2 regions of the Caulobacter sp. FV2ps19 genome follow, and region 1 is predicted to be linked to the other one. Evidence: riboswitches for the same ligand, from Rfam matches in the RefSeq annotation. Region 1 holds a riboswitch; the other holds the start of a gene.

What was found. A riboswitch is a leader RNA that binds a small molecule or an ion and turns the genes downstream of it on or off. The one in region 1 is predicted to bind glycine.
Region 2: linked by a shared signal. The riboswitch ahead of gcvT (glycine cleavage system aminomethyltransferase GcvT) and the one ahead of ACW18B_RS12305 (TonB-dependent receptor) in region 1 are both predicted to bind glycine.

Annotation. Positions count from the first base shown of each region.
Region 1 covers NZ_CM178729.1:2,606,945-2,621,903, reverse strand. The annotation lists gene ACW18B_RS12355 (FAD-dependent oxidoreductase) at 1-1,054, opposite strand, end outside; gene rfaD (ADP-glyceromanno-heptose 6-epimerase) at 1,080-2,081, opposite strand; gene kdsA (3-deoxy-8-phosphooctulonate synthase) at 2,086-2,952, opposite strand; gene ACW18B_RS12340 (cryptochrome/photolyase family protein) at 3,012-4,463, shown strand; gene ACW18B_RS12335 (class I SAM-dependent methyltransferase) at 4,510-5,745, shown strand; gene ACW18B_RS12330 (hypothetical protein) at 5,863-6,147, shown strand; gene ACW18B_RS12325 (cysteine synthase A) at 6,246-7,256, shown strand; gene sseA (3-mercaptopyruvate sulfurtransferase) at 7,358-8,215, shown strand; gene metC (cystathionine beta-lyase) at 8,241-9,398, shown strand; gene ACW18B_RS12310 (DUF1697 domain-containing protein) at 9,483-10,061, shown strand; glycine riboswitch at 10,264-10,352, shown strand; gene ACW18B_RS12305 (TonB-dependent receptor) at 10,762-13,143, shown strand; gene ACW18B_RS12300 (dipeptidase) at 13,201-14,421, shown strand.
Region 2 covers NZ_CM178729.1:1,077,458-1,092,416, reverse strand. The annotation lists gene thrB (homoserine kinase) at 1-125, opposite strand, end outside; gene ispH (4-hydroxy-3-methylbut-2-enyl diphosphate reductase) at 168-1,127, opposite strand; gene ACW18B_RS05205 (Tat pathway signal sequence domain protein) at 1,290-1,994, shown strand; gene ACW18B_RS05200 (arginine--tRNA ligase) at 1,991-3,793, shown strand; gene ACW18B_RS05195 (methyl-accepting chemotaxis protein) at 3,841-5,640, opposite strand; glycine riboswitch at 5,823-5,914, shown strand; gene gcvT (glycine cleavage system aminomethyltransferase GcvT) at 6,101-7,213, shown strand; gene gcvH (glycine cleavage system protein GcvH) at 7,232-7,597, shown strand; gene gcvPA (aminomethyl-transferring glycine dehydrogenase subunit GcvPA) at 7,612-8,958, shown strand; gene gcvPB (aminomethyl-transferring glycine dehydrogenase subunit GcvPB) at 8,955-10,532, shown strand; gene ACW18B_RS05170 (hypothetical protein) at 10,665-11,072, shown strand; gene ACW18B_RS05165 (hypothetical protein) at 11,069-11,515, shown strand; gene ACW18B_RS05160 (F0F1 ATP synthase subunit B) at 11,553-12,062, opposite strand; gene ACW18B_RS05155 (F0F1 ATP synthase subunit B family protein) at 12,075-12,611, opposite strand; gene ACW18B_RS05150 (F0F1 ATP synthase subunit C) at 12,637-12,861, opposite strand; gene ACW18B_RS05145 (F0F1 ATP synthase subunit A) at 12,911-13,690, opposite strand; gene ACW18B_RS05140 (AtpZ/AtpI family protein) at 13,716-14,099, opposite strand; gene ACW18B_RS05135 (DUF6481 family protein) at 14,484-14,867, shown strand.

The DNA of each region.
Region 1 (14,959 bases):
GCGCCTTGACGGCCGGCAAACGTCTGGCGCGCACGCTATCGAGCCGCGCGTCCAGTACATCATCAGAACCGGCGAAGGCGTCATACAGAAGGTTCGCCACCGCGATGGCGTCCTGAATCGCCAGGTTGATCCCCACGCCGCCGACCGGCGACATGGCATGCGCGGAGTCGCCGATACACAACAGCCCCGGTCGCGACCATTGCTCCAGCCGGTCCACCGTGACGCTCAACAGGTGCACGTCATCGAAGCTCTTCAATTCGTCCACGCGATCGGCGATGGCGGGTGCGGCCAAGGCGACGTCGCGGCGGAAGGCCTCAATGCCCGACGCCCGGATCGCTCCGAAACGGCCTTTCGCCGCCACATAGCCACACTGGAAATAGCCCTCGCGCGGGATCATCACGAACATCCGACCATCGCTGATCCGCCCCAGAGAGGCCTCAGGATTATCGGTCGGCCGACGCGACAGCCGCATCCAGAGCACATCCATCGGCGCGCCCAGGTCCGTCACCGGCAGCTTGGCCTGACCGCGCAGGATCGAACTGCGACCGTCAGCGGCGATCACCAGCCGCGCACGGACTTCCATAAGACCCTGCGGCGTTTCGGCCCTGACGCCGACCACGCGCCCGTCGACCTCGATCAGACTGGTGGCGCGAGCGCTCATGGCCATCTGGAATGTCGGAAATTTCCGCGCCTGACTCACCAGGAAGTCGAGGAAATCCCACTGCGGCATCAACGCAATGAAGCGCGCGGCTGTGGGCAGGTGCGAGAAGTCGGCCAGATGGATCAGCTTGCCGCCAAACTCGCCCGACAGTCGGCTGATCTCGGTGTGAGGCAACTTCAGGAAGGCGTCCAGCAGCCCCAGATCGGCAAAGGCCTGAAGGGTTGAAGGATGCACGGTGTCGCCGCGGAAATCGCGCAGAAAGTCGCCATGCTTTTCCAGCACCACGACAGAAATGCCGGCCCGGGCCAGCAGGAACCCCGCCATCACCCCGGCGGGGCCGCCGCCAACGATGCAGCACTCGACATCCAGACCCTGAGTGGCGGCGGCGCTCATCGCTCAAACCTCCATCCGCTTGCCGTTACCGAAACGGATCATCCGTATTCAGATACCCGGCCACATAGTCCGTCACGCCATCCTCAAGCGAGGTCATTGGTGCGGCGTAGCCGGCCGCCCGCAGACGCTCCATCTTCGCCTGGGTGAAGTACTGATACTTGCCGCGCAGGACCTCGGGCATGTCGACATAGCTGATGTCCGGCTCGCGGCCGATGGCCCGGAACGTCGCCTCGGCCAGATCCTTGAAGGCGCGCGCCTCGCCCGAGCCCAGATTGTAAATGCCGTTGACCTGCGGATTGTCGGTCAACCAGCCGACGATGTCGGCGACGTCGCGCACATAGACGAAATCGCGCAGCTGACCGCCATCGGCATAGTCGGGATTGTGCGACTTGAAGAGCTTGACCCCTTCACCGGCCGCGACATGCGGCCAGATCTGGGCGACCACCGACTTCATGCCGCCCTTGTGGCCTTCATTGGGGCCGTAGACATTGAAGAACTTGAGACCCACCCACTGCAGCGGCGCCTGACCGCGCGCGGCTTCACGCACGGCGTAGAGATCGAAGATCGCCTTGGACCAGCCATAGGCGTTCAGCGGTCGCAGGGCTTTCAGCGAACCCATGTCATCAAGGCCCTCGAAGCCCCGGCTGCCGTCGCCATAGGTCGCCGCCGAGGAGGCGTAGATCATCCGCCGGCCATGCTCGGCGCACCAGGTCCACAGGTCGCGCGACAGCACGAAATTGGCCTGCACGATCTTGTCGACGTCCGGCTCGGTAGTCGAGGACACCGCGCCCATGTGGATGACCAGCTCGACGTCGCCGCCGCGCCTGGCCAGCCAGGCGAACAGATCCTCAGGCGCCACGAAGTCGGCGATCGGCGCCTTGGCGATATTGCGCCACTTGCCGCTGGCCGCGTCGCGCAGGCGGTCGCAGACCACCACGTCGATGGCCGGATCCTCAGCCAGCCTGGCGACGATGTTGGAGCCGATAAAGCCGGCGCCGCCGGTGACGAGAACTGTGCGTCGGGTCATACGATCAGGCCGCCCGCTTGGTCAGGGCGTCATAGTCCAGCAGGTTGGCGACCAGGGCCTCGAACTGGCTCATCGGCACCATGTTGGGACCGTCCGACGGGGCGTTGTCCGGATCCGGATGGGTTTCCATGAACACGCAGGCCACGCCGATCGACACGGCCGCGCGGGCCAGCACCGGCACGAACTCGCGCTGACCGCCCGACGAGCCGCCCAGGCCGCCGGGCTGCTGGACGCTGTGAGTGGCGTCGAACACCACCGGGCAGCCGATCTCCTTCATGATCGGCAACGCGCGCATGTCGCTGACCAGGGTGTTGTAGCCGAACGACACGCCGCGCTCGCAGGCCATGACATTGGGATTGCCGGCGCCGGTGACCTTGGCGATGACGTTCTTCATGTCCCAGGGGGCCAGGAACTGACCCTTCTTGATGTTGATCGCGCGGCCCGTCGCGGCGGCGGCCAGCAGCAGATCGGTCTGGCGGCACAGGAAGGCCGGGATCTGGATCACGTCGACCGCCTCGGCCACCGGGGCGCAGTGGCTGATCTCGTGGACGTCGGTCAGGGTCGGCAGGCCGGTGACCTCGCGGATCTCCTGAAAGATCGGCAGGCTGTCATGCAGCCCGATGCCGCGCTGGGCGTTGGCCGAGGTGCGGTTGGCCTTGTCGTAGGAGGTCTTGTAGATCAGGCCGACGCCCAGGCGATCGGCCATCTCCTTAAGGGCATGGGCGGTCTCCAGCGCGTGCTGGCGGCTTTCCATCTGGCAGGGGCCGGCGATGATCGACAGCTTTTCGCCATTGCCGATGCGGACGGGCTTTCCGTTGGCGGTCCGAACTTCGACGACGGCGTTTGGGGCTACGGCTTGGGGCTGACTCAAGGCAAGACTTCCGGCGAGAAATGATGGCAGGCCTGACAGGTGGCCTCAGAAGCGAGACGGTGCAAGTGCGGATCGACACGGATGGCGACGGACCGGTCTTGCTGTGGCTGCGCAAGGACCTGCGTCTGGCCGACAATCTGGCCCTCAATGCGGCGATCGCCACCGGAAGACCGGTCATTCCGCTCTACATCCTCGATGAAACGCCGGGCGTTCGGCCGATGGGCGCCGCCTCGCTGTGGTGGCTGGACAAGTCGCTGGCGGCCCTGGCCCGCGACCTTGAAGCGCGCGGCGGACGTCTGATCCTGCGGCGCGGCCCGGCCGCCGATGTGCTGGACGCCGTGATCACCGAGACCGGCGCGGCCGGCGTGGTCTGGAACCGGCTCTATGACAAGGCCAGCATCGATCGCGACGCCGCGATCAAGGCCGATCTGCGCGCCCGCGGCCTGGCCTGCGAGAGCTTCAACGCCGGCCTGCTCAACGAGCCCTGGACCGTGAAGAACGGTTCGGGCGAAGGCTACAAGGTCTTCACCCCCTATTGGCGAGCGGCCCGGGCGCAGATGGGCGAGGTTCATGTCACGCCCGCTCCCGGCGCCCTGCCCGCCCCCGCCGCCTATCCCGTCAGCGACAGCCTGTCCGACTGGGGCCTGCATCCGACCCAGCCCGACTGGTCCACCGGCTTCGCGCTCTGGACGCCCGGCGAGGCCGGCGCCGCTCAGCGGCTGGACGACTTCCTGGCCTCCAAGGTCCAGGACTATGCCGACCAGCGCGACATCCCCGGCGTCGAGGCCACCTCCCTGCTCTCGCCGCATCTGCATTTCGGTGAGATCGGTCCACGTCAGGTCTGGGTCGCGACCCGCAACGCCATGGCCGCCGGCGATGTCCCGTCAGGGCCTGGAGAGAAATTCCTGTCCGAGGTGGGCTGGCGCGAGTTCAACGCCTCGATCCTGTTCCATCGCCCGGACATCACCACGGCCAATTTCCGCGCCGAGTTCGACGCCTTCCCCTGGAACCGCGACGATGCAGCCTTCAAGGCCTGGTCCAAAGGCCAGACCGGCTATCCGATCGTCGACGCCGGGATGCGCGAGCTGTGGTCAACCGGCTATATGCACAACCGGGTGCGAATGATCGTCGCCTCGTTCCTGATCAAGCACCTACTGATCGACTGGCGGCTGGGCGAAGCCTGGTTCTGGAACACCCTGGTCGATGCGGACCTCGCCAGCAATGTCGGCAACTGGCAGTGGACAGCCGGCAGCGGCGCCGACGCCGCGCCCTATTTCCGGATCTTCAACCCGATCAGCCAGGGCGAGAAGTTCGACCCCCGGGGCGTCTATGTCCGCCGCTGGGTTCCGGAACTGACCAGCATGCCGGACGCTTTTATCCACAAGCCGTGGATGGCGCCGGCGCATCTCTCCATAGGGGCCCGGCGTACCTATGGCCGACCGATCGTGGATCACAGTCAGGCGCGATCGCGCGCCCTGGCGGCCTATCAGAGCCTGAAAGCCGGCGGATAGGGATTTACGGGGACGGTCTCAAGAGCGTTAATGCCCAGGAGCCCGCATGCGGACCGCCATGACCTATTCGGACACAGCGCTCTGGAATGACCCCGATCTGCGAAGCGCGCCCGGCGCCTTCCGGACGGCCCTGCGCGTTGCGGCCGAGAACTGGGCGGTGGGTTCGCTGGCGTTCATCCTGCCGTCGGGCAAGAGGTTCGAGATCACCGGCAAGGCTCCAGGTCCAAACGCCGTGATCCAGGTTCGCGACTATCGCTTCGTGCGCCGCGCCCTGGCGTCGGGCGACATCGGCTTCGCCGAGGGCTTCATGGCCAGCGAATGGGACACGCCCGACCTGTCGACGGTGCTTGAGGCCTTCTCGCTGAACTTCGACCGCCTGCATGGCCTGGTTCAGGGCAATGTGGTGATGCGCGCCATCAACGCGCTCTATCACCTGGTCCATCGTAACGACCGCAAGGGCTCGAAGCGCAACATCCACGCCCATTACGACCTGGGCAACGCCTTCTATTCGCGGTGGCTGGACCCCAGCATGACCTATTCCTCGGCGGTCTATGAGCAGCCGGGTCAGCCGCTCAGAGAGGCCCAGACCGCCAAGTACGCCGCCCTGGCCAAGACCCTCGACCTGAAACCCGATCACCACGTGCTGGAAATCGGCTGCGGCTGGGGCGGTTTCGCCGAGTTCGCCGCCAAGGAGATCGGCGCGCGGGTGACGGCCGTCACCATCTCCCCGTCGCAGCATGAGTTCGCCCGCAAGCGGCTGTTCGAGCTGGGCCTGGCCGACAAGGCCGACATCCAGCTGATCGACTATCGCGACATCCAAGGCCGCTTTGACCGCGTCGCCTCCATCGAGATGTTCGAGGCCGTAGGCGAGGAATACTGGCCTACCTATTTTGGCAAGATCCACGAGGTGCTGACCCCGGGCGGCCGGGCGGGCCTGCAGATCATCACCATCCGCGACGAGCTGTTCGAGCACTACCGGACCCAGACCGACTTCATCCAGCGCTACATCTTCCCGGGCGGCATGCTGCCCAGCGAGACCCGCCTGAAGGCCGAGACCACGCGGGCCGGCCTGGAATGGCGCGACGTCCGCCGCTTTGGCCAGAACTATGCCGACACCCTGGCCGAATGGGCCCACCGGTTCGAAGGCGCCTGGGAGGAGATCACCAAGCTGGGCTTCGACGAGCGGTTCCGGCGGCTGTGGCGGTTCTATCTCAGCTATTGCGAAGCCGGCTTCCGCACCGAGCGGACCAATGTGATCCAGCTGGGGCTGAGCAAGGCCTGAAGGCGTCGAGCTGACTGTCGAAACCCCCATGGGGCGCGAAACAGGCTCCGAAACTTCCCCTTCGCGTCATGACGTCGTTGTGCCTAGATCGTCAAAACACAGCGAGGTCGCACCCCGATGAACCTCTACACCATGGTCCTGGATTTCCACGGCGGCACCTACATCACCCAGTTCGACGCCGCCACGCCGGTCGATGCGGTCACCGCCTGGTGCGGCGAGCTGCAGGACGAGCAACTGCTGGGCGAGGTGTCGATCGACCTCGCCGAGGGGATCATGATCGACGCCGTCGAGAACCAGCTGGTCGAGGTCGAGGGCCTGCACCACGTCTGGTGCGCCGCCACCACGGCCGGCGGCCCCCTGGCTCTGCTGAACGTCATCGAGACCCGGGTCGGCGCGCTCTAGACGCCGCCATCAGGAAAACTGGGCTTGCCTCCGGTCGTCGCGACACGATCTAGGATGAGCGTCCCTCACGAACCCTCGAGCCAGACCGATCCGTGCCCATGACCGTCAAATCCAGCGTCGCCCCCAGTGTTCTGGACGCTATCGGCAACACCCCCTTGATCCGCCTGCACCGCGCCAGCGCGGCGACCGGCTGCGAGATCCTGGGCAAGGCCGAGTTCATGAACCCCGGCCAGTCGGTCAAGGACCGCGCCGCCCTGGGCATCATCCGCGACGCCGAGGCCAGGGGCTTGCTGAGGCCCGGCGGCCGGATCGTCGAGGGCACGGCGGGCAATACCGGAATCGGCCTGGCCCTGGTCGCCTCGGCCCTGGGCTACAAGACCACGATCGTCATCCCCCGCACCCAGAGCCAGGAAAAGAAGGACGCCATCAAGCTGTTCGGCGCGCAACTGGTCGAGGTCGACGCCGTCCCCTATTCCAACCCCGACAACTATGTCCGCTATTCCGGCCGCCTGGCCGAAGAGCTGGCCAAGACCGAGCCCAACGGCGTCATCTGGGCCAACCAGTTCGACAATGTCGCCAACCGCGAGGCGCACTACGCCACCACCGGCCCCGAAATCTTCGACCAGACGGGTGGCAAGGTCGACGGCTTCATCTGCGCGATCGGTTCGGGCGGCACCCTGGCCGGCGTCGCCGCCGCCCTGCGCGAACGCAAGCCATCGGTGAAGATCGGCCTGGCCGACCCGCACGGCGCCGCCCTCTACAGCTGGTACAAGGACGGCGAACTGAAGTCGGAAGGAACCTCGATCAGCGAGGGCATCGGCCAGGGCCGGATCACCGCCAATCTCGAAGGCCTGGTGGTGGATCACCCGTTCCGGATCAGCGACGAGGAGATGCTCGGCGTGGTCTTCGATCTGATCGAGCACGAGGGCCTGTGCCTGGGCGGCTCGTCGGGGATCAATGTGGCCGGCGCGATGCACATGGCCCGGGCCATGGGTCCGGGGCACACCATCGTGACCATCCTGTGCGACCCCGGCGCGCGCTATCAGAGCAAGCTGTTCAATCCCGCCTTCCTGGCCGAGAAGGGCCTGCCGACGCCGGGCTGGATGTAGGGGGGCGCTTAAGGGGTCGTGATCCCTTGCTCCCCGCCGCTGATCCCGTAATCCTGCCCGACCTTCCAACAGGGGCGAGTCAGACCCCGAAAGGCGCCGCCATGACCTCCTCCCCCAGCGATCCGCTCGTCTCCACCGCCTGGCTGCGCGACCATCTCGAGGCGCCGGACGTGCGCATCGTCGACGCCTCATGGTTCATGCCGGGCACGCCGCGCGATCCGAAGGAAGAGTTCCTTCTGGTCCACATCCCCGGTGCGGTATTTTTCGACATCGACGAGATCTCCGACGAGACCTCCAGCTTGCCGCACATGCTGCCCAGCCCGATCAAGTTCGCCTCGCGGGTGCGCAAGCTGGGCCTGGGCGATGGCGCGCGCATCGTGGTCTATGACAGCACCGGCATCCTGCCCGCCGCCCGGGTGTGGTGGACCTTCCGGGCCATGGGCCACGAGGACGTCGTCGTTCTGGACGGCGGCCTGCCCAAGTGGATCGCCGAGGGCCTGCCCGTCGAGGACGGCCCCGCCTTGCCGCAGGAGCGCCACTTCACCCCGCGCTTTCAGGCCGACATCATCCGCTCGGCCGCCCAGATGAAGCGCAATCTCGACACCGGCCGCGAGCAGGTGATCGACGCCCGCCCCGCCGGCCGCTTCACCGGCGAGGTTCCAGAGCCCCGCGCCGGCCTGCGCGGCGGCCACATCCCCGGCTCGCGCAACATCCCGCTGGCCGACATGCTGGCCCCGGACGGCACGATGCTGAGCGCCGAAAAGCTGGCGGGTGTCTTCTCTGCGGCCGGCGTCGACATCGCCAAGCCCATCGCCACCACCTGCGGCTCGGGCATCACCGCCGCGGTCGTCGCCCTGGCCCTGGCGCGGCTGGGTTATCCGCGCGCGGCGGTCTATGACGGCTCGTGGACCGAATGGGGCGGCCTGGACGATGTTCCGGTCGCCACCGGCCCCGCCTGAACCGTCCAGAGACCCCGAGCGCCCCATGGATAGAGAAACCCGCCTGATCCGCACGGGCGCGTCTTCGGCGCCCTCGCCCAGGACCGTCAATCCGCCGATCCAGCGCGGCTCGACCGTGCTGATGGCCAATGCCGCCGATCTGTATGACGACAGCCTGATCAGCTACGGCATCACCGGCCTGTCCACCCCCGCCGCGCTGCAGACGGCCCTGGCCGAGCTGGAGGGCGCGGCCAATGTCACCCTCTATCCGTCTGGCCTGGCGGCCATCACCGGGGCCCTGCTGGCGGTGCTGAAGGCCGGCGACGAGATCCTGGTCGTCGACAGCGCCTACAAGCCCACCCGGCGGTTCTGCGACCAGGTTCTGGGCCGGTTTGGCGTCACCACCACCTATTACGACCCGGCCCTGTCGCCTCAGGCCCTGATGGCCCTGACCACACCGAAAACCCGGTTGATCGTGCTGGAAGCCCCCGGCTCCCTGACCTTCGAGATGCAGGACATCCCCGCCCTGGCCGCCGCCGCCAACGCCCGGGGCGTTCTCACCCTGATCGACAACACCTGGGCGGCGGGCTTCTATTTCAAGCCGCTGGACCATGGCGTGACGCTCAGCATCCAGGCCCTAACCAAATATGTCGGCGGCCATTCGGACTGTTTCATGGGCAGCGTCGCCACCAAGGACCCTGCCGTCGGCCAGCTGCTGATCGACGCCATGTGGGACCTGGGCTGGTCGGTGTCGTCCGACGACGCCTACACCATGCTGCGCGGCCTGCGCACCATGGCCACCCGCCTGCCGCGCCATCAGGAGAACGGCCTGACGGTCGCCCGCTGGCTGCAACAGCGGCCCGAGGTCTCGCGCGTGCTGCATCCCGCCCTGCCCGGCGATCCCGGCCACGCCCTGTGGACACGCGACTTCACCGGCGCCTGCGGCCTGTTCGGCGTCGTGCTGAAGCCGGCGCGCGAGGCGGCCGTCCACGCCTTCATCGACGCCCTGCGGCTGTTTGGCCTGGGCTTTTCCTGGGGCGGCTATGAGAGCCTGGCCATCCACTGCGACCCGCAACTGAAGAGCCGTTCGATCCCCGTGAAGCTGGAGGGGCCGCTGCTGCGGCTGCATATCGGTCTGGAGAGCCCGGCCGATCTGATCGCCGATCTGGAGCGCGGGTTCGACGCCCTGAACGCGGCGGCTTGAATAGCCCCGACTTGAACAGGGCGGCCTGAAGACTCGGCGGATTTGTGCTCTAAGGCGGCTTCATTCCCCGCGAGACCTGACTCCATGACCACCCACATCGCCCTGCTGCGCGGTATCAGCGTCGGCGGCCAGCAGCCGATCGCGGCCGAGACCTTCACCGCCCTGCTCGGCGAACTGGGCCTGACCAACGCCCGCGCGGTCGGCGGCGCCAACAACCTGGTGTTCGACAGCCCCGAGCGCACCGGCGCCGACCTGCAGAACTTCCTGGAGACCGAGATCCACGCCCGTCTGGGTCTGCGCACCGACATCTATGTCCGCACCGCCCAGGCCTGGGCGGCGATGATCGCCGCCAATCCGTACACGGACTTCGCGCAAAGCGACCCCGGCCTGCTGATGATCCTGTTTCTCAAGGACGCGCCCGACAAGAAGGTCATCGGCGCCCTGCGCACCAAGCTGAGCGAAGGCCAGCAGCTGCGCGTCGAGAGCCGCCAGCTCTATGTCACCTATCCCGACGGCCTGGGCGCCTCGCGGTTTGGCAACAACATCGTCGAAAAGGCGCTCTCGACCCGCATCACCAGCCGCCCCTGGACGCAGATCGCGGCGCTCGGCGAGGCGACCTCTGAAGCGGAGCCCGGCCAGGACGCCGCTGCGCTGGATATCTAGCACCGTAGTCCCCTCGCCCGGCGCGCGCCCGCACAGGAACCGCGACCCGATTCTGAAAGCGTGATGCGCGATAGAGCAAACGCACAGCGCCTGACGCTGCGAAAATCAGCGCAGGTTGCGCTCAAACAGGGCGCCAGACTTCGTCAGACACACCACTGCCGTTGCCCGAATTGACGCAAGGGCTGTAGCGGAACTGACTGTCAGGGCTCTCGCGGGAGAGACCGGGCCTGGCCCGGCGCTGAAGGCGAAACCACCCCGGAAACGCTCAAGCAAAAGGACCGCGACGGCTTCGAAACGCTGGAAAGCAGGGCGCGTCTGCGTGGCCCTCGCCGAAGGAGCAAGGCGGCCTCTCGTCGATCAGACAGGTGCCGCTGAATCTCTCAGGAGCCAAGGACAGCGGGGGTGCGGAAGGCGGGCTGCGATAGCCTGTCGCTACACCTTTTTGGCTACCCATGACCTGAAATCACCACAACGCCGCCCCTACTTTTCAATACTTGGAAGACATGACGCGATTACCCATGCGGTTTTCGCGAACAAGCCATTTACTGATATATTACTTGCAACATTCAATGTTCACAAATCACGCATGAGTGCTTTTATTTTCGCCTGAAACCAGTTTTGTTATCGCCAAGTTGTTTCCATAATTTACGGATTGGGCGAGATGTTTGAATTGTCCTCAATCAAATGATTGGGGATAGTCATGACGAATAGCTACACTGCGCCGGCCTCGCGCCATTTCCGGGCCTTCCTGCTCGCCGCGACAATTCTTGGAGGCGCAGCGCCCGTCCTCGCCCAGGAGGCCGCGCCCTCGACCGAGGTCGAACTGCTGGTCGTCACAGGCAAACGTGTGTCGGAAGCCAGCGTCGCCATCGGCACCGACCAGACGACCGCAACGGTTTCCATTACGCGCGAGGCCCTGCTGTCGGCCCCGGCCGGCGTCACGGGCCTGAAGATGCTGGAGTCGCTGCCGGGCTTCAACGTCCAGGCCAATGACGCCCTGGGCATGTACGAGTTCGGAAACTCTGTCTCGGTGCGGGCCTTCAACTTCCAGCAGATCGGCTTCCTGCTCGACGACATCCCCATGGGGCGCAGTGACCAGTTCGGCGGCAGCCCGATCTATCGCTATGTCGACAACGAGAACCTGCTGCGGGTCACCGCCTCGGCCGGCGCGGGCGACGTGGCCCTGCCCAGCTACGCCTCGCTGGGCCCCATCGTCGACTACTTCACCCAGACCCCCAGCGAGATCGCAGGCGGTTCGGCCAGCTACACGCGCGGCAGCGACGCGCTCAAGCGCACCTTCCTGCGGCTGGAGAGCGGCAAGGTCGGCCCCTTGTCAGGCTATGTCAGCGGCTCGTGGATCAAGGGCGACCTGTGGCGCGGCCCGGGCACGATCGACCGCAAGCACTATGAGGGCAAGTTGCGCTGGGACATGGGCGCGACCACCAGCCTGACGTTCCAGACCGTGCATAACGACTATTACGACTACGACTCCCCCTCCATCACCAAGGCGCAGTACAACGGTTCGGCGGGAGACATTTTCGGCCGCTCGGGCCGTGATTTTGCCTATCTCAGCTATGTGCCGGCGTCGGGCGCGGTGGGCTCGGCGGCCTCGGCGACCTCGCTGCCGATGACCACGGCCGGAGTTGCGTACTCGAACGCCAGTTACAACCAGTACTACAAGTTCGCCGTCAACAAGCGGCAGGACCACCTCTATGGCCTGACGTTCAAGACCGCGATCGGCGAGAACATCAACCTGACCAGCACGGCCTATTATGAGGACAAGAGCGGCTACGGCGTCTCGCCTGAATCCTATTCCACCTCGCTGGCCAGCTATAACGCCGAGCGCCTGATCGTAGCGGGCCTGACCGCGCCCAAGGGCCTCCAGTACGGCCTGTCGGGCATCGACGGCACCCGCAAGGGCGTCACGGCCAAGGGCGAATGGTTCGTCGGCATAAACACCGTCTCGGCCGGGGTCTGGCTGGAGGACGACGACTATCACCGCACCCAGGCCCGCTATAATGTCGAGAACGGCGATCCGGACGGCGCCCCGCTGCTGAACCAGCCCGTCCACCTGCAGCGCAACTACACCTCGACCCGGCAGACCACGCAGTTCTTCCTGAAGGACACCCTGTCGCTGCTGGACGATGACCTGAAGCTGGAACTGGGCTTCAAGACCCTCGACGTCGACTACAAGATCAGCGGCTATCGCAACCCGGCCGACTATATCAACAGCCGTCAGCCGACGATCAAGGCCAACTGGTCCGACAACTTCCTGCCGCAGGTGGGCCTGGTCTATTCGGTCGGCGCGCGCGACCAGATCTTCTCGTCCTACTCCGAGAACATGGCCCTGCCCCGCGGCGCAGACGACGTTCTGTCGGCCGCCAGCCCGACGGTATCGCCGCCCGACGCCGAGACCTCCAAGAACTTTGAACTGGGCTATCGCACCAACCGCCCGACGTTCAACGCCTCGTTCGTGGTCTACAAGACGCAGTTCAAGAACCGTCTGCAGCAGTTCAACACGGTCGTGCCGGGCAGCACGACGGTGGAAAGCTTCTACCAGAACGTCGGGGCCGTCGAAGCCTCGGGCGCGGAGTTCAGCGGCCAGTGGAAGCCCGAAGCGCTGGGCGGCAAGATCTATTTCAACACCAACCTGTCCTACAACAAGGCCGAGTTTCAGGACGACATCCTGAACTATCGCTCCAGCGCCACCGCCACCCCTGTCACCCTGGCGATCAAGGGCAAGAAGCTGCCGGACTTCCCCGAATGGATCTTCCAGGGCGGTGTCACCGTCGAGCCGACCGATGGTCTGGTGTTCAACCTCTCGGGCCGTCTGATCGACGATCGCTTCACCAACTTCATCAACAGCGAGAAGGCGGGCGGCTACATGATCTGGAACGCCTATGTCGATATGGGCGATGGCTTCGGCTTTGGCCCGTTCGAACAGGTCAAGGCGCGGGTCAATCTGGATAACATCTTCGACACCGACTATCTGGGCACGATCGGGACCACGGTGAACACCCTGGCCACCTTCCGGCCCGGGTCGCACCGCACGATCCAGTTCACGCTTTCCGCCGACTTCTAGGTCCACGTTCCGGCCAGCCTTCAAGAGAGGCTGGCCGGACAGCGTTCGAGTATCCGCATGACCAAAACCCTGCTGCTGGCCGCCTCGGTCGCCGCCCTCGCCTTTGCCTCCGCCGGCCACGCCGCCGAAACCGCGGCCTCGGCGCGCAAGATCCACGAGAGCCTGCTGACCCTGGACACCCACCTGGACACCCCGGCCAATTTCGGCCGGCCTGGCTGGGACATCATGGATCGCCACGACGCCGCCAAGGACGGCTCGCAGATCGACTACCCACGCATGGTCGAGGGCGGGCTGGACGGCGGCTTCTTCGCGATCTTCACCCCTCAGGGGCCGCGTACGCCCGAAGCCACCCGCGCCGCCCGGGACAGGGCGCTCATCCGAGGCGTCGAGATCCGCGAGATGGTCGCCAAGCATGGTGACAAGTTCGGCCTGGCCCTGAAGGCCGACGACGCCGCCGCGATCGCCGCCCAGGGCAAGCGCGTCGTCTTCATGAGCATCGAGAACAGCTATCCGATCGACGGCGACGTGACGCTGCTGTCCAGCTTCTACGCCCTGGGCGTGCGGATCAGCGGTCTGGCCCACTTCAAGAACAACGACATGGCCGACAGCTCGACCGACAAGCCCGAGTGGCATGGGCTAAGCCCGCTGGGCCAGCAGTTCGTCGCCGAGGCCAACCGGCTGGGCGTGGTTCTGGACGGCTCGCACTCGTCCGACGACGTGCTGGACCAGCTGATCGCCCTGTCCAAGACCCCAGTCATCCTGACCCATTCCGGCTGCAAGGCGGTGTTCGACCATCCCCGCAATGTCGACGACGCCCGGATCAAGGCCCTGGCCGACAGCGGCGGGGTGATCCAGGTCGACGCCTATTCCAGCTATCTGATCGACACCCCCAAGAACCCCGAGCGCGAAGCCGCCATGGGCGCCCTGATGGCCAAGGTGGGCGCCCGCAACGCGATGAGCGAAGCGCAACGCGCCGCCTTCATGGCCGAACGCAACGCCATCGACGCCCAGTGGCCGGTGACCAAGGCGACGTTCCAGGACTTCATGAACCACCTCAACCACGCCCTGAAGGTGGCCGGCGTCGACCACGTCGGCATCGGCATCGACTTCGACGGCGGCGGCGGCGTCACCGGCCTCAACGACGCCTCCGACTACTGGAAGATCTCCCAAGCCCTGCTGGACGAGGGCTTCACCAAGGCCGACCTCGAGAAGATCTGGAGCGGCAATGTCCTGCGCCTGCTGCGCGCGGCGGAAGCGGCGAAGGCGCCCGCGGCATAAAGCGGCGCTAGCCTCCCACGAGAAAGCCCCCGGTCTCGCGACCGGGGGCCCTGTCTGTTGGGTGATCATTCCGATCATCAAGGCTCTCTGCGAGGCGACGGCGGATGCGAAGCCGGGTGAGGCGGATGAGCTGAAGCCTGGGCGCCCGGAAGCGGACGATTTGAATTTCCGGCCAGGGTGGGAGCAAACATGCCCCCTCTCCCATAGGGAGAGGGCTGGGGTGAGGGGTTACAGTGTCAGACGGCGTGCCGGCACGACGTCCAGCCTCGTAACCCCTCACCCTCCCACCGCTTCGCGGCGGGCCCCTCCCTCTCCCTTTGGAAGAGGGGTTTTCACGTCCGCAAAGGCTCGTGAGCGGCCTATCGCTTCCCTCCAGAAAGCCGACGCTCACATGGCGCGCCCTCGTCCTGCCTCAAGCGCGGCATTTTCCGAAAGCGCGAGCGTTGGGCATATCCTCCCCCTTCCCGCGCCTAACCCCCTGAAATCCCTCGCCCGCCGCCCCACTTATCCTCCCCTCTCCGCACGGCCCTATACTGAT
Region 2 (14,959 bases), 1.5 Mb from region 1:
TCCAGCAGAAAGTTGGAGTTCTCCACGCCCTCGGCGATGCCCTTGAACGCCAGGGCCTGGCCCAGGTCGAAGTCGGCCAGGAAGGCGGCGAGTTCTTCGTCGGTGATGTCGGTGTAAACGGCCATGATCGGGGGATGCGGTAGGCGGCGCTGCCGGTCAAGAGGGCGTCAGGTCGTCAGCAGTCTCGGCAGCTTGAAGGTGACCGTTTCGCGAGCTTCGATCAGGTCCTCGATGGTGACGTCATAGCGCTGGGCGATGGCGTCGATGACGCCTTGAACCAGGTCCTCGGGGGCCGAGGCCCCGGCCGTGAGGCCCACGCGCGAGACGCCCTCGAACCACGACCAGTCCAGGCCGCCGGCGTCGTCAATCAGCCTTGCGTCACGGGCCCCGGCCTTCAGGCCAACCTCCGCCAGGCGCACAGAGTTGGAGGAGTTGCGTGACCCGACCACCAGGATCAGCTCCGACGAACCCGCCAGATGCTTGACCGCGTCCTGGCGATTGGTCGTGGCGTAGCAGATGTCTTCCTTGTGCGGCGCGGCGATGCCGGGGAAGCGGGCCTTCAAGAGGTCGACCATGTCGGCGGTGTCGTCGACCGACAGGGTAGTCTGGGTCAGGAAGGCCACATTGGCGGCGTCCTTCGGCGTCCAGACACGGGCGTCGTCGATATTCTCGATCAGGGTTACCGAGCCCTCGGGCAGTTGACCCATGGTCCCGACGACTTCGGGGTGGGCGGCATGACCGATCAGCACGATCTCGCGACCCGCATCGAAATGCTTCTGGGCCTCCACATGGACCTTGGAGACCAGCGGGCAGGTGGCGTCCAGGTAGATCATCTGGCGGGCCTTGGCCTCGGTCGGCACCGACTTGGGCACCCCATGGGCCGAGAACACGATCGGGCGATCATCGGGGGCTTCGGACAGCTCCTCGATGAACACCGCGCCCAGGGCTTTCAGACGATCGACGACGTGGCGGTTGTGGACGATCTCGTGGCGGACATAGACGGGCGCGCCGAATTTTTCGATCGCGCGCTCGACAATCTGAATGGCGCGATCGACCCCCGCGCAGAAGCCCCGCGGGCTGGCGAGCACGATGGTAAGGGGCGGGCGGACCGGAGCGTGGGCGTTCATGGCCGTGAACCTAAGCGTTCGGCGCCGTTCGCGCCAGCGTCGCCGCCCGCCTGCGCGGCCAAAGCAGTACATTGCGACGTCACGCATATGCCTTTATCAGGCTGCATGACGCCGTCTGGGGCATACGCTCCTTCAGGCTCTTCAATTCTGACCGGACGTTTCATGCGCCGTAATTTCACGCTCGCCCTCAGCGCTCTGATGGCCGTTTCGATCGCCGCCTCGACCACGGTCGCCCACGCCCAGATGGGCGGTCGCGGCGGCCAGGGGCAGGGCCAGGGCGGCGACGACAATGCCGAGGCCGGCAAGAAGAAGAAGCGTGACGAGGAGTGGAACCAGTCCAAGGCGCCCCTGGCCCAGCTGCGCAACGCCGGTCCGTGCCCCTATGTGAAGGTGCTGTACGACGCCAGCCGGTTCATCGAGTTCAAGGACGGTCGTGAAAGCCCGTCCGCCGCAGGCTATACGGGCGAGATCCAGGGGATTTCCTCCGGCTGCGCCTATAAGAGCGATGACCCGATCACCATGCGCGTCGAGGTGCTGTTCCAGCTGGGACGTGGCCCGGAAGCCCCGGACGAGCACCACACCTATCGCTACTGGGTGGCCGTGACCGAGCGGAACCAGGCTGTGATCGCCAAGGAATATTTCGATCTTCCGATCACCTTCCCGGCCGGCCAGGACCGGGTCTTCGCCACCGAACAGTTGCAGAGCATCACGATCCCGCGCGCCGACGCCAAGGTCAGCGGCGGCAATTTCGAAGTGTTGATCGGCTTTGACGTGACCCCCGAGATGGCCGCCTTCAATCGCGAGGGCAAGCGCTTCCGGGTCAATGCGGGCCAGACCGCACAAGCAGGGGCTACCACCAAGCAATGAGCGATTTGAAGCGGTCCCTGAGCGAAGCGGCCGCGGCCGCTTTCCAGGCCGCCGGACTTTCTCCCGAGTTCGGGCGTGTCACGGCGTCCGACCGGCCCGACCTTGCCGATTTCCAATGCAACGGCGCCCTCGCGGCGGCCAAGAGCGCCAAGCGCAATCCGCGCGAGATCGCGGTGCAGGTGGTCGATCACCTCAAGGGTGATCCGCGCCTGGCGTCGGTGGAGATCGCGGGCGTCGGCTTCATCAACATGCGGGTCAGCGCCGAGGCGCTTTCGGCCCGGGCCAAGGAGATCGCGGCCGATCCGCGCGCCGGCGCTGAATTTGTCGAGCAGCCGCGTCGCGTGCTGATCGACTATGCCGGTCCCAATGTCGCCAAGCCGATGCATGTGGGCCACCTGCGCGCCTCGATCATCGGCGAGTCGGTCAAGCGCCTGTATCGCTTCCGCGGCGACGACGTGGTGGGCGACGCCCACTTCGGCGACTGGGGCTTCCAGATGGGTCTGTTGATCACCGCGGTGATGGACGAGGACCCCTTTGTCCGCGCCCTGATGGAGAAGCTGCCCGAGGCGCCGCGCGGCTTTACCAAGGCCGACGAAGACAAGGTGCTGGCCGAACTGGCGCCGCGCATCAGCCTGGCCGATCTTGACCGCCTCTACCCGCTGGCCTCGACGCGCCAGAAGGAAGATCTTGAGTACAAGGAGCGGGCCCGCCGGGCGACCGCCGAACTGCAGAACGGGCGCTTTGGCTATCGTCTGCTGTGGCGTCACTTCGTCACCGTCAGCCGGGTGGCCCTGGAACGGGAATTCCATGCGCTGGGTGTCGACTTCGACCTTTGGAAGGGCGAAAGCGACGTTCAGGAGCTGATCGCGCCGATGGTGCGCCAGCTCGAAGACAAGGGCCTGTTGGTCGAGGACCAGGGCGCCCGGATCGTTCGCGTGTCCCAGGAGGGCGACAAGCGCGACGTACTGCCGTTGCTCGTGGTGTCCTCCGAAGGCTCCGCGATGTATGGCACGACCGACCTGGCGACGATCCTGGATCGCCGCAGTTCGTTCGACCCGCACCTGATCCTCTACTGCGTCGACCAGCGTCAGGCCGACCACTTCGAAACGGTGTTCCGCGCCGCCTATCTGGCTGGCTATGCCGAGCCGGGCACGCTGGAGCATATCGGCTTTGGCACCATGAACGGCAGCGACGGCAAGCCGTTCAAGACCCGCGCCGGCGGCGTCTTGAAGTTGCACGACCTGATCGAGATGGCCCGCGAAAAGGCCCGCGAGCGCCTGCGCGAAGCCGGCCTCGGCGCCGAACTGTCGGAAGAGGCCTTCGAGGACACCGCCCACAAGGTGGGGATCGCGGCCCTGAAGTTCGCCGATCTGCAAAACTTCCGCGGCACGTCCTATGTCTTCGACCTGGATCGCTTCACCAGCTTCGAGGGCAAGACAGGCCCGTACCTGCTTTACCAGTCGGTGCGGATCAAGAGCGTGCTGCGCCGTGCGGCCGAGGCGGGCGCGACGGCTGGCCGGATCATCATCGGCGAGCCGGCCGAGCGGGATCTGGCCATGCTGCTGGACGCCTTCGAAGGCGCGCTGTCGGAAGCCTATGACAAGAAGGCGCCCAACTTCGTGGCTGAGCACGCCTACAAGCTGGCCCAGACCTTCTCGAAGTTCTACGCGGCCTGTCCGATCATGAGCGCCGAGGACGAGACCACACGCGCCTCGCGCCTCAACCTGGCCCAGACCACCCTGCGTCAGCTGGAGCAGGCGCTGGAGTTGCTCGGCATCGAGGCGCCCGAACGGATGTAGCTTTCAAACGGGACGGACGCCGCGTTGTCCGTCCCTGTGTCGCCGGCCTATGCCGCCCTGGCGGCGGTCTTCTTGCTCCCGACGGTAAAGCGCTTGAGCAGCACGCCCAGCTCGCCCGCCTCCCGCGTCAGGCTGTGGCTGGCGGCGGTGGTCTCCTCGACCATGGCCGCGTTCTGCTGGGTGACCTGATCCATCTGGCCGACGGCCGTATTGACCTCGGCCAGGCCGGTCGCCTGTTGACGGGCGGCGGAGGCGATCGTGCTGACCAGGCCTTCGATCCTGGCGAACTGTTCGACGACGCCGGCCAGTTCCTCGCCCACCCGCACCACCAGCCCCACGCCGCTCTGAACACTGTCCGAGGCCTCGGTGACCAGGGTCTTGATCTCCTTGGCGGCGTCGGCCGAGCGCTGGGCCAGGGCCCGGACTTCCTGGGCGACGACCGCAAAGCCGCGCCCCGCATCGCCAGCCCGCGCCGCTTCGACCCCGGCATTCAGGGCCAGGAGGTTGGTCTGGAAGGCGATCTCGTCGATCACCGTGATGATCTGGCCAATCTTCTGGGATGAGGCGTCAATGCGCTCCATGGCCGTCATGGCCTCGGTGGCGACGGCGCTGGACTGGCCGACCATGGAGCGGCTGACCGCGGCGGCTTTCTGGGCTTCCGTGGCGTTCTCCGCCGTCTGACGAATGGTCGAGGTGACTTCACCGAGCGCGGCCGCCGTTTCTTCAAGGCTGGCGGCCTGTTGTTCGGTGCGGCGCGCCAGATCATCGGAGGCCGACGAGATCTCGCGTGAGCCGCCATCGACCGCGCCGGTGCTGGCGATCACCTGGCTGATGGCCTGTTCGAGCGTTTCCATTGAACTGTTGAAGTCCTGGCGCAAACGCTCGAAATCCTCCGGGAAGGATTGCGAGATCCGCTGGGAGAGATCGCCGGCCGCCAGCCGGCGCAGGCCCTCGCCCAGGCTGTCGACCACGTTTTGACGCAGGCGGCGTTCCTCGTTTCGAGCGTCCTCGGCGCTTTTGGCGCGCGCCTGCACTTCCTGTTCGTTGTGAGCCTTGGTGGCGGCCTGCCGCTCCAGAGAGGCCAAACGGAACGCCGCAACCGATCGGGCCATGTCGCCAACCTCGTCGGAGCGCTCCTGCAGCGGCACCTCATGGGTGAAGTCGCCCGCCGCCAGTCGGCCCATATAGGCTGAGACCTTGGCCAGCGGCGACACCACGAAACTGCGCAAGGCGCCGGTTCCCGCCACCACGACCGTCAACATCAGCAATGTGGCCAAGGCCAGCAGAACGAAGACGATCCGGGTGGTGCGCTCGGCTTCTCGCACCGAGTCGTTGGCGGCCTGGTTGGCCAACACGGTCAGACGGTCGATAATCTTGCGATGACGGGCATAGATCGGCTCAAGCGCGGCGATGGTGGTATTGATCGCGATGATGTCGCCGGCCTGCAGCGCCGGAGCATAGTCCTTGTCCACGAGGGCCCAGAATGCGTCGCCCTCAATCATCGACTGTTCAAGGGTCTCGCGGGTCCCGGTCGGCAGAGCATAGGTTTTCCAGTAGGCTCGCCGGTCGTCATACTGATGGTGGAGGGCCTTCAGGCTCGCGAGCGTCGCTTCGGCCTCCCCAGTGTCTTCGGCGCCGTGGTGGACGATCAGCATGGACTCGACCAGATAGAGCGGCGGCGGAAGGATGTCCGCCAGCAGCTCGTAGGCATGGGTTTGCTTCTGGGACAGCGGGCCGCCGACCCGCAGTTCCATCAGGGAGAACACGGCGGCGCCCGTGACCAGGATGAAGCCCAGCAGTAGCGCGCCGGCGAAGAGATTGAGGGCGTCGCGAATTCGGAGGGTCATGGTGGGTTCCGGCGTGATGACCTCCACAGTTCAGCTTGGGATGGTTAATGCGCTGGAAACCTCAGCTGCGGCCTTGTGCCTCAGGCGAGAGCTGTGGATCAAATACCCGTTTTGAGTGTTGCGGCGCTGAAGGCAGTTTCGCCCCGCGCTTGACTCCTGAGGACCCCTCCCGCATTGAGCCGATGACCCACGCGGGAGACATCGGGATTCGCGTCCCGAGGCCGAAGGCGCAACCGCCCCGGAAACGCTCAGGCAAAAGGACCGCGCGGGTTTAGGAACGCTGGAAAGAGGCAATCTGCCCTCCTTTAGAACAGGGAGTGGGATTGCCCGCCGAAGGAGCAAGGCTGTCCCCTTTTCACTTTGAAGGGCGGCCGGAATCTCTCAGGTCTAAGGGACAGCGGGGGCGCGATCGTCTGGCGGAAGCCGGACCAGCAGCGCCGTCCCGTTTTGGAGTCCCCGCGTGTCCGACCAAGATCTCAAGAAGACGCCCCTGTTCGACGCGCATGTCGCCGCCGGCGCGCGCATGGTCCCGTTCGCGGGCTATTCCATGCCGGTGCAGTACAAGGACGGGGTGCTCAAGGAGCACCTCTGGACCCGCGAGCACGCCGGCCTGTTCGACGTTTCGCACATGGGCCAGGCCCGGCTGCGCGGCGACAATCCCGCCAGGAGCTTCGAAAAGCTGGTCTCGGCCGACTATCAGGGCCTCAAGCCGGGCAAGCAGCGCTATGCCGTTCTGCTGAACGCCGAAGGCGGCGTGATCGATGACCTGATGACCGCGCGTCCCGACGACGACGGTCTGTTCATCGTGGTCAACGGCGCCTGCAAGGACAACGACTACGCGATCATCGCCGAAGCCCTGAAGGGCGAAGCGACCGTCGAGCGCCTGGAAGACCGCGCGCTGCTGGCGCTGCAAGGGCCCGAGGCCGCCGCCGTGCTGGCCGCCCACGTTCCAGAGGTCGCGAGCATGGTGTTCATGGACACCAGGGCGCTGACCGCCTTTGGCGTCGACGCCATCATCTCCCGCTCGGGCTACACCGGCGAGGACGGCTACGAGATCTCCGTGCCCGCCGCTGACGCGACCCGCATCTGGAACACCCTGCTAGCCGACGCGCGCGTGAAGGCCATCGGCCTGGGCGCTCGCGACAGCCTGCGCCTGGAAGCGGGTCTGCCGCTGTACGGCCACGACATGGACGAGACCGTCTCGCCGATCGAGGCCGGCATGAACTTCGCCATCGGCAAGAGCCGTCGCGAGGCCGGCGACTATCGCGGCGTCGATCGCATCACCCGGGAACTGGCCGGCGACCTCAAGCGCGTGCGGGTCAACCTGCGCATCCTGGAAGGCGCGCCAGCCCGTGAAGGGGCGGAAATCGCTGACGAGACCGGCGCCGTGATCGGCGTGGTCACCAGCGGCGGCTTTGGCCCCAGTGTCGGCGGCGCGATCGCCATCGGCTTCGCCCCGCTGCCCTTTTCCGCGCTCGGGACCAAGCTGAAGGTCATCGTTCGCGGCAAGCCGCAGTCGGCCGAGGTCGTGGCCTCGCCGTTCGTTCCCAATCGCTACGTGCGCAAGATCTAGATCAAAAAGGGCCCTGACATGTATTTCACCAAGGATCACGAGTGGGTTGTCGTTGACGGCGACGTCGCCACGGTCGGCATCACCGCCTATGCCGCCGAGCAACTGGGCGATGTGGTGTTCGTCGAGGTTCCCGAGGTCGGCAAGACCGTCAAACAGGGCGACGCCCTGGCCGTGGTCGAAAGCGTCAAGGCCGCCTCCGACGTCTACGCCCCGGTGTCGGGTGAGGTCGTGGAGGCCAACACCGCCCTGGGCGACGCGCCTGACACGGTCAATGCCGCCCCCGAAGCCGGCGGCTGGTTCAGCAAGATCAAGCTGTCGAACCCGTCGGAGGTCGAAGCCCTGATGGATCGCGACGCCTACGAAACCTTCCTCGGCACGCTTTAGGTCCGGACAAGATCATGCGCTACCTTCCCCTTACACCCGAAGATCGCGCCGAGATGCTGGGCGTCATCGGCGTGGACTCGATCGACGCGCTGTTCGTCGACGTACCCGCCTCCGCCCAGCGTTCCGGAACCGTCGACTTGCCGCTGCATACCGGCGAGTTGGAAGTCGAGCGCGAGATGGCCGCCCTGGCCAAACGCAATCGGGCGGCGGGGGATGGTCCGTTCTTCTGCGGCGCGGGGGCCTATCGCCACCATGTGCCGGCCTCGGTCGACCACATCATCCAGCGGTCGGAATTCCTGACCAGCTACACGCCCTATCAGCCGGAAATCGCCCAGGGCACGCTTCAGGTGCTGTTCGAGTTCCAGACCCAGGTCGCGGCCCTGACCGGCATGGAAGTGGCCAACGCCTCGCTCTATGACGGCTCCACCGCCGCCGCCGAGGCGGTGATGATGGCCACCCGCATCACCCGCCGCAACAAGGCGGTGATGTCGGGCGGCGTCCACCCGCACTATGTCGAGACGGTCGAGACCCTCGCCCATGCGGCCGGCGTCGCCACCGAGCGTCTGGCCGTCGCCATCGACGCCGAGGACGCGGTGATCGCCGCCATCGACGCCGACACCGCCTGCGTCGTCGTCCAGACCCCCAACGTGTTCGGCACGGCCACCGACGTCAGCAAGATCGCCGCCGCCGCCCAGGCCGCCGGAGCCCTGCTGATCGTGGTGACGACCGAGGTGGTGTCGCTGGGTCTGTTGAAGTCGCCCGGCGAAATGGGCGCGGACATCGTCGTGGCCGAGGGCCAGTCGATCGGCAACGGCCTGAATTTCGGCGGACCCTATGTCGGCCTGTTCGCCTGCAAGGAAAAATACATCCGCCAGGCGCCGGGTCGCCTGTGCGGCGAGACTGTCGACGCCGACGGCCGTCGCGGCTTTGTCCTGACCCTGTCCACCCGCGAGCAGCACATCCGCCGCGACAAGGCCACGTCGAACATCTGCACCAACAGCGGCCTGTGCGCCCTGGCCTTCAGCATCCACATGAGCCTGCTGGGCGAGGTGGGCCTGCGTCAGCTGGCGGCGATCAACCACCAGAAGGCCCGCGCCTTGCGCGACGCCCTCGCCGCCGTGCCGGGGGTCGAGATCCTCACCCACCGCTTCTTTAACGAGTTCGCCATCCGCGTGCCCGGCGACGCCGCCGAGATCGTCGAGACCCTGGCCGCCAACGGCGTCATCGCCGGCGTGCCGTTCTCGCGCCTCGACGCCAAGGCCGGTCTCGACGACGTCCTGCTGGTCGCCGCCACCGAGACGACGCTCGATATCGACATCACCTTCTTTTCCAAGGTCCTGGCCAAGGTCATCGCCCAATGAGCATGAATAGCGTTGGACGGCCGACCCGTCCCGAAGCCGTCAATGACGCGGTCGACGCGCACGCCACCCTGACCGGAGCCCGCGGCCTGCTGCAGGACGAAGCGCTGATCTTCGAACGGGATGGCTGGAACAAGACCGGCGTCGATCTGCCCGAAGCCTCGCCCCCCGCCGACGATCTGTCGGGCCTGTTGCGCGCCGCGCCGATCGGCCTGCCGGGTCTCTCCGAGCCCGAGGCCGTCCGTCACTATGTGCGTCTGTCCCAGAAGAACCACGCCATCGACCTGGCGCTGTATCCGCTGGGCTCGTGCACGATGAAGCACAACCCGCGCCTTAACGAGAAGATGGCGCGCCTGCCGGGCTTTTCCGACATCCACCCGCTGCAGCCGCAGTCGACGGTGCAGGGCGCCTTGCAACTGATGGACCGTCTGGCGCACTGGCTGAAGACCCTGACCGGCATGCCGGCTGTCGCCCTGACGCCGAAGGCCGGCGCCCACGGCGAGATGTGCGGCATGCTGGCCATCCGCGCCGCCCATGAAGCCAACGGCCAAGGTCATCGCAAGACTGTCCTGGCGCCGACCAGCGCCCACGGCACCAACCCGGCCACGGCGGCCTTTGTCGGCTATACCGTGGTCGAGATCGCCCAGACCGAGGACGGACGTGTCGACCTGGCCGACCTGGAGTCCAAGCTGGGCGACCACGTGGCCGCCATCATGGTCACCAATCCCAACACCTGCGGCCTGTTCGAGCGCGACGTGGTCGAGATCGCGCGTCTGACCCACGCGGCCGGGGCCTATTTCTACTGCGACGGCGCCAACTTCAACGCCATCGTCGGCCGGGTGCGCCCGGGCGACCTGGGCGTCGACGCCATGCACATCAACCTGCACAAGACCTTTTCGACGCCCCACGGCGGTGGTGGTCCGGGCGCGGGTCCGGTGGTGCTCAGCGAGGCTCTGGCGGCCTTCGCGCCCACCCCGTGGCTCGTGCATGGCGACGACGGCTTCGCCCTGGTCGAGCACGCCGGCGAAGAGGGCGCTGAAACCGCCTTCGGCCGCATGAGCGCCTTCCATGGTCAGATGGGCATGTTTGTCCGCGCCTATGCCTACATGCTCAGCCACGGCGCTGACGGCCTGCGCCAGGTGGCCGAGGACGCCGTCCTCAACGCCAACTATCTGAAGGCTCGTCTGTCGGACGTGATGAGCCCGGCCTTCCCGGACGGGCCGTGCATGCACGAGGCCCTGTTCGACGACAGCTGGCTGGAAGGCACGGGCGTGACGACGCTCGACTTCGCCAAGGCGATGATCGACGAGGGCTTCCACCCGATGACCATGTATTTCCCGCTGGTCGTGCACGGCGCGATGCTGATCGAGCCGACCGAGACCGAGTCCAAGCAGGAGCTGGACCGCTTCGTGGTTGCGCTCCGCGCTCTGGCCGGCGCCGCGAAAGCAGGAGACGCCCAACGCTTCAAGGGCGCGCCGTTCCACGCGCCGATGCGGCGTCTCGACGAGACCCTGGCGGCCCGCAAGCCCCGGTTGAGGTGGAAACCTGTGGCTGAAGCGCCACTCGCCGCCGAATAGCAGGTCTGTATTTCAAGACGCGTCGAAAGGGCGCCTTTACGGCGCCCTTATCGATCCACATATCAGGCTCGCGCGCCGGGCTGACTGGATTTTCCAGGGAGCAAAAGGATCGCGAAGTCCGTTAGCTCCTTCATGAACGTTTCAGTCGCCCTCGCCATGCCCCGCGCCCGCTTTTCACCGGCTGATGATCTCGCGCGCGCGATTGTTGCGCGGGTCCTGCGCATCTCCTTGGTGACGCTTGGCCTGCTGCTGATTCTGGGCGGCGCGTTGATTGCGCCGTTGCCCGGTCCCCTGGGCCTTCCCCTGACGGTGGTCGGGCTGATGCTGGTGCTGCGCAACTCGTTCAAGGCCCGCAAGCAGTTCGTGCGCTTCCAGCACGCCCACCCCAAGCTGATCTTTCCGCTCCGCCGCCTGCTGCGGCGTGAGCCCGAGGTCGTGCTGGTGGCCTGGCAGCAGGCGCTACGGATCGAGCGTCTGGTCGTGCCGCGTCGCTGGCGGGTCGCCGTGCGCCTGCGCAAGTCCTTCAAGCGTCGTCGTTGAACCCGATCACCACATCGATCGATATTCGGCAGAAGGTTCGTCGTCGTGCACGACTGGCCTTGCTTCTGCGCGAGTCTGCGGCGCGGGCCTACCGTATCGCGGCAATTACCGTCGGCAGCCTGATCATCATCGCCGGCGCGATCCTGACGCCCCTGCCGGGCCACCTGGGCCTGCCGCTGCTGGTCATCGGGCTGATGGTCGTGCTGCGCTACTCGATCCAGGCGCGAAAGCAGTTCATCCGCTGGCAGAGGCGTCACCCCAAGCTGGTGTTCCCGATCCGCCGACTGATGCGACGCGAGCCCGAGGTGCTGCTGGTCTTCTGGCAGCAACTGCTGCGGACCGAGAAGATGGTTCTGCGCAAGGCGCACTGGCGGGTTCTGAAGCGGGGCCGAAAGCACGCCCGCCGAGCCTGGAGCCAAAGAAAAAGGGCGCGAACCGCTTAGGTTCGCGCCCTTGATCATTTCACCCGCGTGATAGCCGCTATTGCAGCTTCGCGCCCATCTGGCCGATGGCGGCGTCGATCAGCGGATCGCTTTTCAGACCCGCCAGACGCGCGGAGAACACCGCCTCGGCGGCCTGGGCTGCGAGGTCCACAGCCGCCGCCTTGACGTCGGCTGTGGCCTGGGCTTCGGCCTGGGCGATCTTGCGTTCGGCCATTTCGGCGCGGCGCTTGATCTGCTCCTCGAGCTTGACCTTGGCTTCCTCGGCGAGACGCTTGGCGTCAGCCTTGGCGGCTTCGATCATGCCGACGGCCTGACGTTCGGCGTCCTCACGTTGGGCCTTCACGTCCGCGAGCAGGGCCTGGGCCTCTTCCCGCAGTTGCTGGGCTTCATCGAGTTCGGCCTTGATCTTGGCGGCATGCGCGTCGAGGGCCGAGAACAGGGCGCCGGGCAGGACCTTGAGCACGACCAGCAGGCCGATGAACAGGACCAGAGCGACCAGAACCCAGAACTCGGGGTTGGCGAGGCTGAACAGGGACTCGTGTTCCATCGTCGTCTCTCCTTAGGCCAGAGCCGCTTTGAGCTCGGCGGCCGTGGCCGCCTTGCCCGTCAGCTTTTCGACGATGGCGCCGGCCGTATCCGAAGCCACGGCGGAGACATGGCTCATGGCCTTGTCGCGCGCAGCCTGGATATCGGCCTCAGCGGCGGCCAGCTTTTCAGCCAGAACCGCTTCTTCCTTCGCCTGACGCTCGGCGGCCAGGGCCGAAGCCTTGGCCTTCGCGTCAGCCGCGGTCTTCTGGGCCGAGGCGCGAGCCTCGGCGACCTCGGCCGCAGCCGCGCGGGCCTGGACCTCGGCTTCGTCCTTCAGACGACGGGCGTCGGCGATGTCGCCGGCGATCTTGGCGCCGCGGGTCTCGATGGCGCCGCTGACCCGGGGCAGCAGCCCCTTGGACAGCACCGCATAGAGAACGGCGAAGATGAGCAGCAGCCAAACAATCTGGCCGCCCCAGTGCTCGAACTGCAGTTGCGGAAGTCCGCCGCTGCTGTGAGCCTCGGGCGCGCCAGTCGTTTCGACCGTGCCGTGGGGTTCCGTCGCCATGGGCGAAGTCGCCTTTAGCTAGGGATTAGGAGAAGAGGATCAGGAAGGCGATGACCAGGGCGAAGATGCCCAGGGCTTCGGTCAGCGCCATGCCGAGGAACAGCATCGGGCGTTCTTGAGCAGCGGCGGTCGGGTTCCGCAGGGCGCCTTGGAAATAGTTGCCGAACATGATGCCCAGGCCGATGCCCGCGCCGACCATGCCGAGCATGGCCAGACCGGCGCCGATGTACTTTGCTGCAGCAGCGTCCATGATTGAGACTCCTTGGAAGGGGATTTGGTTTGAAAAGATGAAGCGGTGATCAGTGGCTGTCGAGGTGCACGACGTCATTCAGATAGACGCAGGTGAGCACCGCGAACACGAAGGCCTGCAGGAAGGCCACCATGAACTCTAGGGCCGTCAGGGCGACGACGGAGAAAAGCGACAGCAGGCTGACCAGCCAGAAGGCCGGAGACATCGCCAGCAGGATCGCCACGAAGGTCGCGAAGATCTTCAGCACGACGTGGCCGCCCAGCATGTTGCCGAACAGACGCAGGGCCAGGGTGACCGGGCGGATCAGGAACGAGATGATCTCGATCGGCACCAGCAGGAAATACAGCGGCCACGGCACGCCCGACGGGGCGAACAGCTTGAAGAACTTGAGGCCGTTCTTGGCGAAGCCGACGGCGACGACGGTCAGGATGACCAGCATGCCCAGGGTCAGGGTGACGGCCAGCTGCGAGGTGGCGGTGAAGCCCAGGAAGTTGCCGGTCCAGCCAAACAGCATCCCCTGCAGGTTCAAGAACAGCACGAAGGCGAACAGGGTGAAGACGAACGGCAGATACTTCTTGCCGTCGTGGCCGATGATCGACTCGGTCAGGCCGTTGACTAGGCCGTAGAGCATCTCGCCCACGGTCTGCAGGCGGCCGGGAATCACGGCGGCCTTGGCCGAGGCGGCGGCGTAGAACACGATGATCAGCGTCGCGGCCAGCAACATGGCGGCGATCGAATTGGTGATCGTCATGTCGATATAGCCGAGGCCGGGCACGGTGAAGCCCATGGCGGGCAGACCAGCGACCTTTTGGATCAGGAACTGGTGCATCGGGTCGATCGGCGTGGCCAAGGCCCTAGTCTCTCTTCTGCTTGGGGGCGGTAGACCCGCCTCCCGTGTCTTCGCCGGCGCTCTCCTGTTGGGGAGAAGTCGTCGACGCCTGCGCGCTCAGTTTTGTCGCCTTGCGGACGACGGAGAATATCGAGCCCCCCATGCCGATCAGCAGACCGCCAACCATGCCCCAGGGCGCCGTGTGGGCGTAGTGGTCGAGCAGCCAGCCAAAGCCGAGCCCCACCAGAACACCGCCTATCAAATCCGCCAGAAGACGATAGCCGTCCTGAGACGATTTCTCGTGCTCCGCGCGCACCGGCTGTTCCGCCGCCTTCTTGGCCTCGAACGCGTCGAGCCGAGCGTCGAGGCTGTGTAGAGCCTTGTCGTTCGGTTCGTCGGCCTTGGGCATGGGAGCGGTCAGGTCCGAAAACGCCTGCGGCCACCCCCGAAAAGAGGCGGAATTCCGGCCGGCTTGATCGCGGCGGAACCTATAGGGCTCGTTGCGGTGCGTCAAGCTGGCCAAGGCCTGTTGCAAGCAGCTGTATAATAAGGCGTTTTTGGCTCGCCGGCGGCATGACGGGCAAAACCTTGCGGCGACGCTTCCCGCGTTGCGGTCTGGCGAAAGAAACGCGCGCCGGCGTTGACGCAGGGGGAGCTGGAAACAGGAGCGGGGCCGACGGACGGAAAAATCGCCGCAGACAGGCGCTTCCAGGCGACGCGTACAGGAAGACGCATTGCCTTTTTCGCTTTTTTGGGGTTTTAGAGCCGCGTCTTTCCCTTAGCCAGAAGATTCATGTCGCATCTGAAGAACACCGGATTCTCCGATCGTATCTCCGCCGCCGCCGAAGCCAAGAAGGCTATGCTGGCGAAACTGAAGCCCAAGCCCACCGTCACGGATCCCGATTTCGACAAGCGCGAAGAGCTTCGCGCCGCCGAACTGGAAGCCGTGCGCGCCGCTCGCGCCGAAGCCCGCGAACTCGTTCGCCTCGAGCAGCTGGCCAAGCAGGAGCTGATCCTGGCCGCCAAGCGCGCCGAGCGTAAGGAACGCAAGTCCGACGCCGCCGCCGAGCAGAAGATGCGCAAGGAAGAGAAGGCCGCCCAGCGCGAGCAGCTTCGCTCCCTCGGCCGCACCAGCAAGAGCGCCCGCGCTCACGAATGGGGCAACCTGATCGGTTGATCCGGCGGGAAGCGGCCTTTCAGGCGCTTCCCTTTCTCCGGGCCTAGACTCGACCGCATGGTCCTGGCTCTCACGAGCCAACCGTGCGGGAG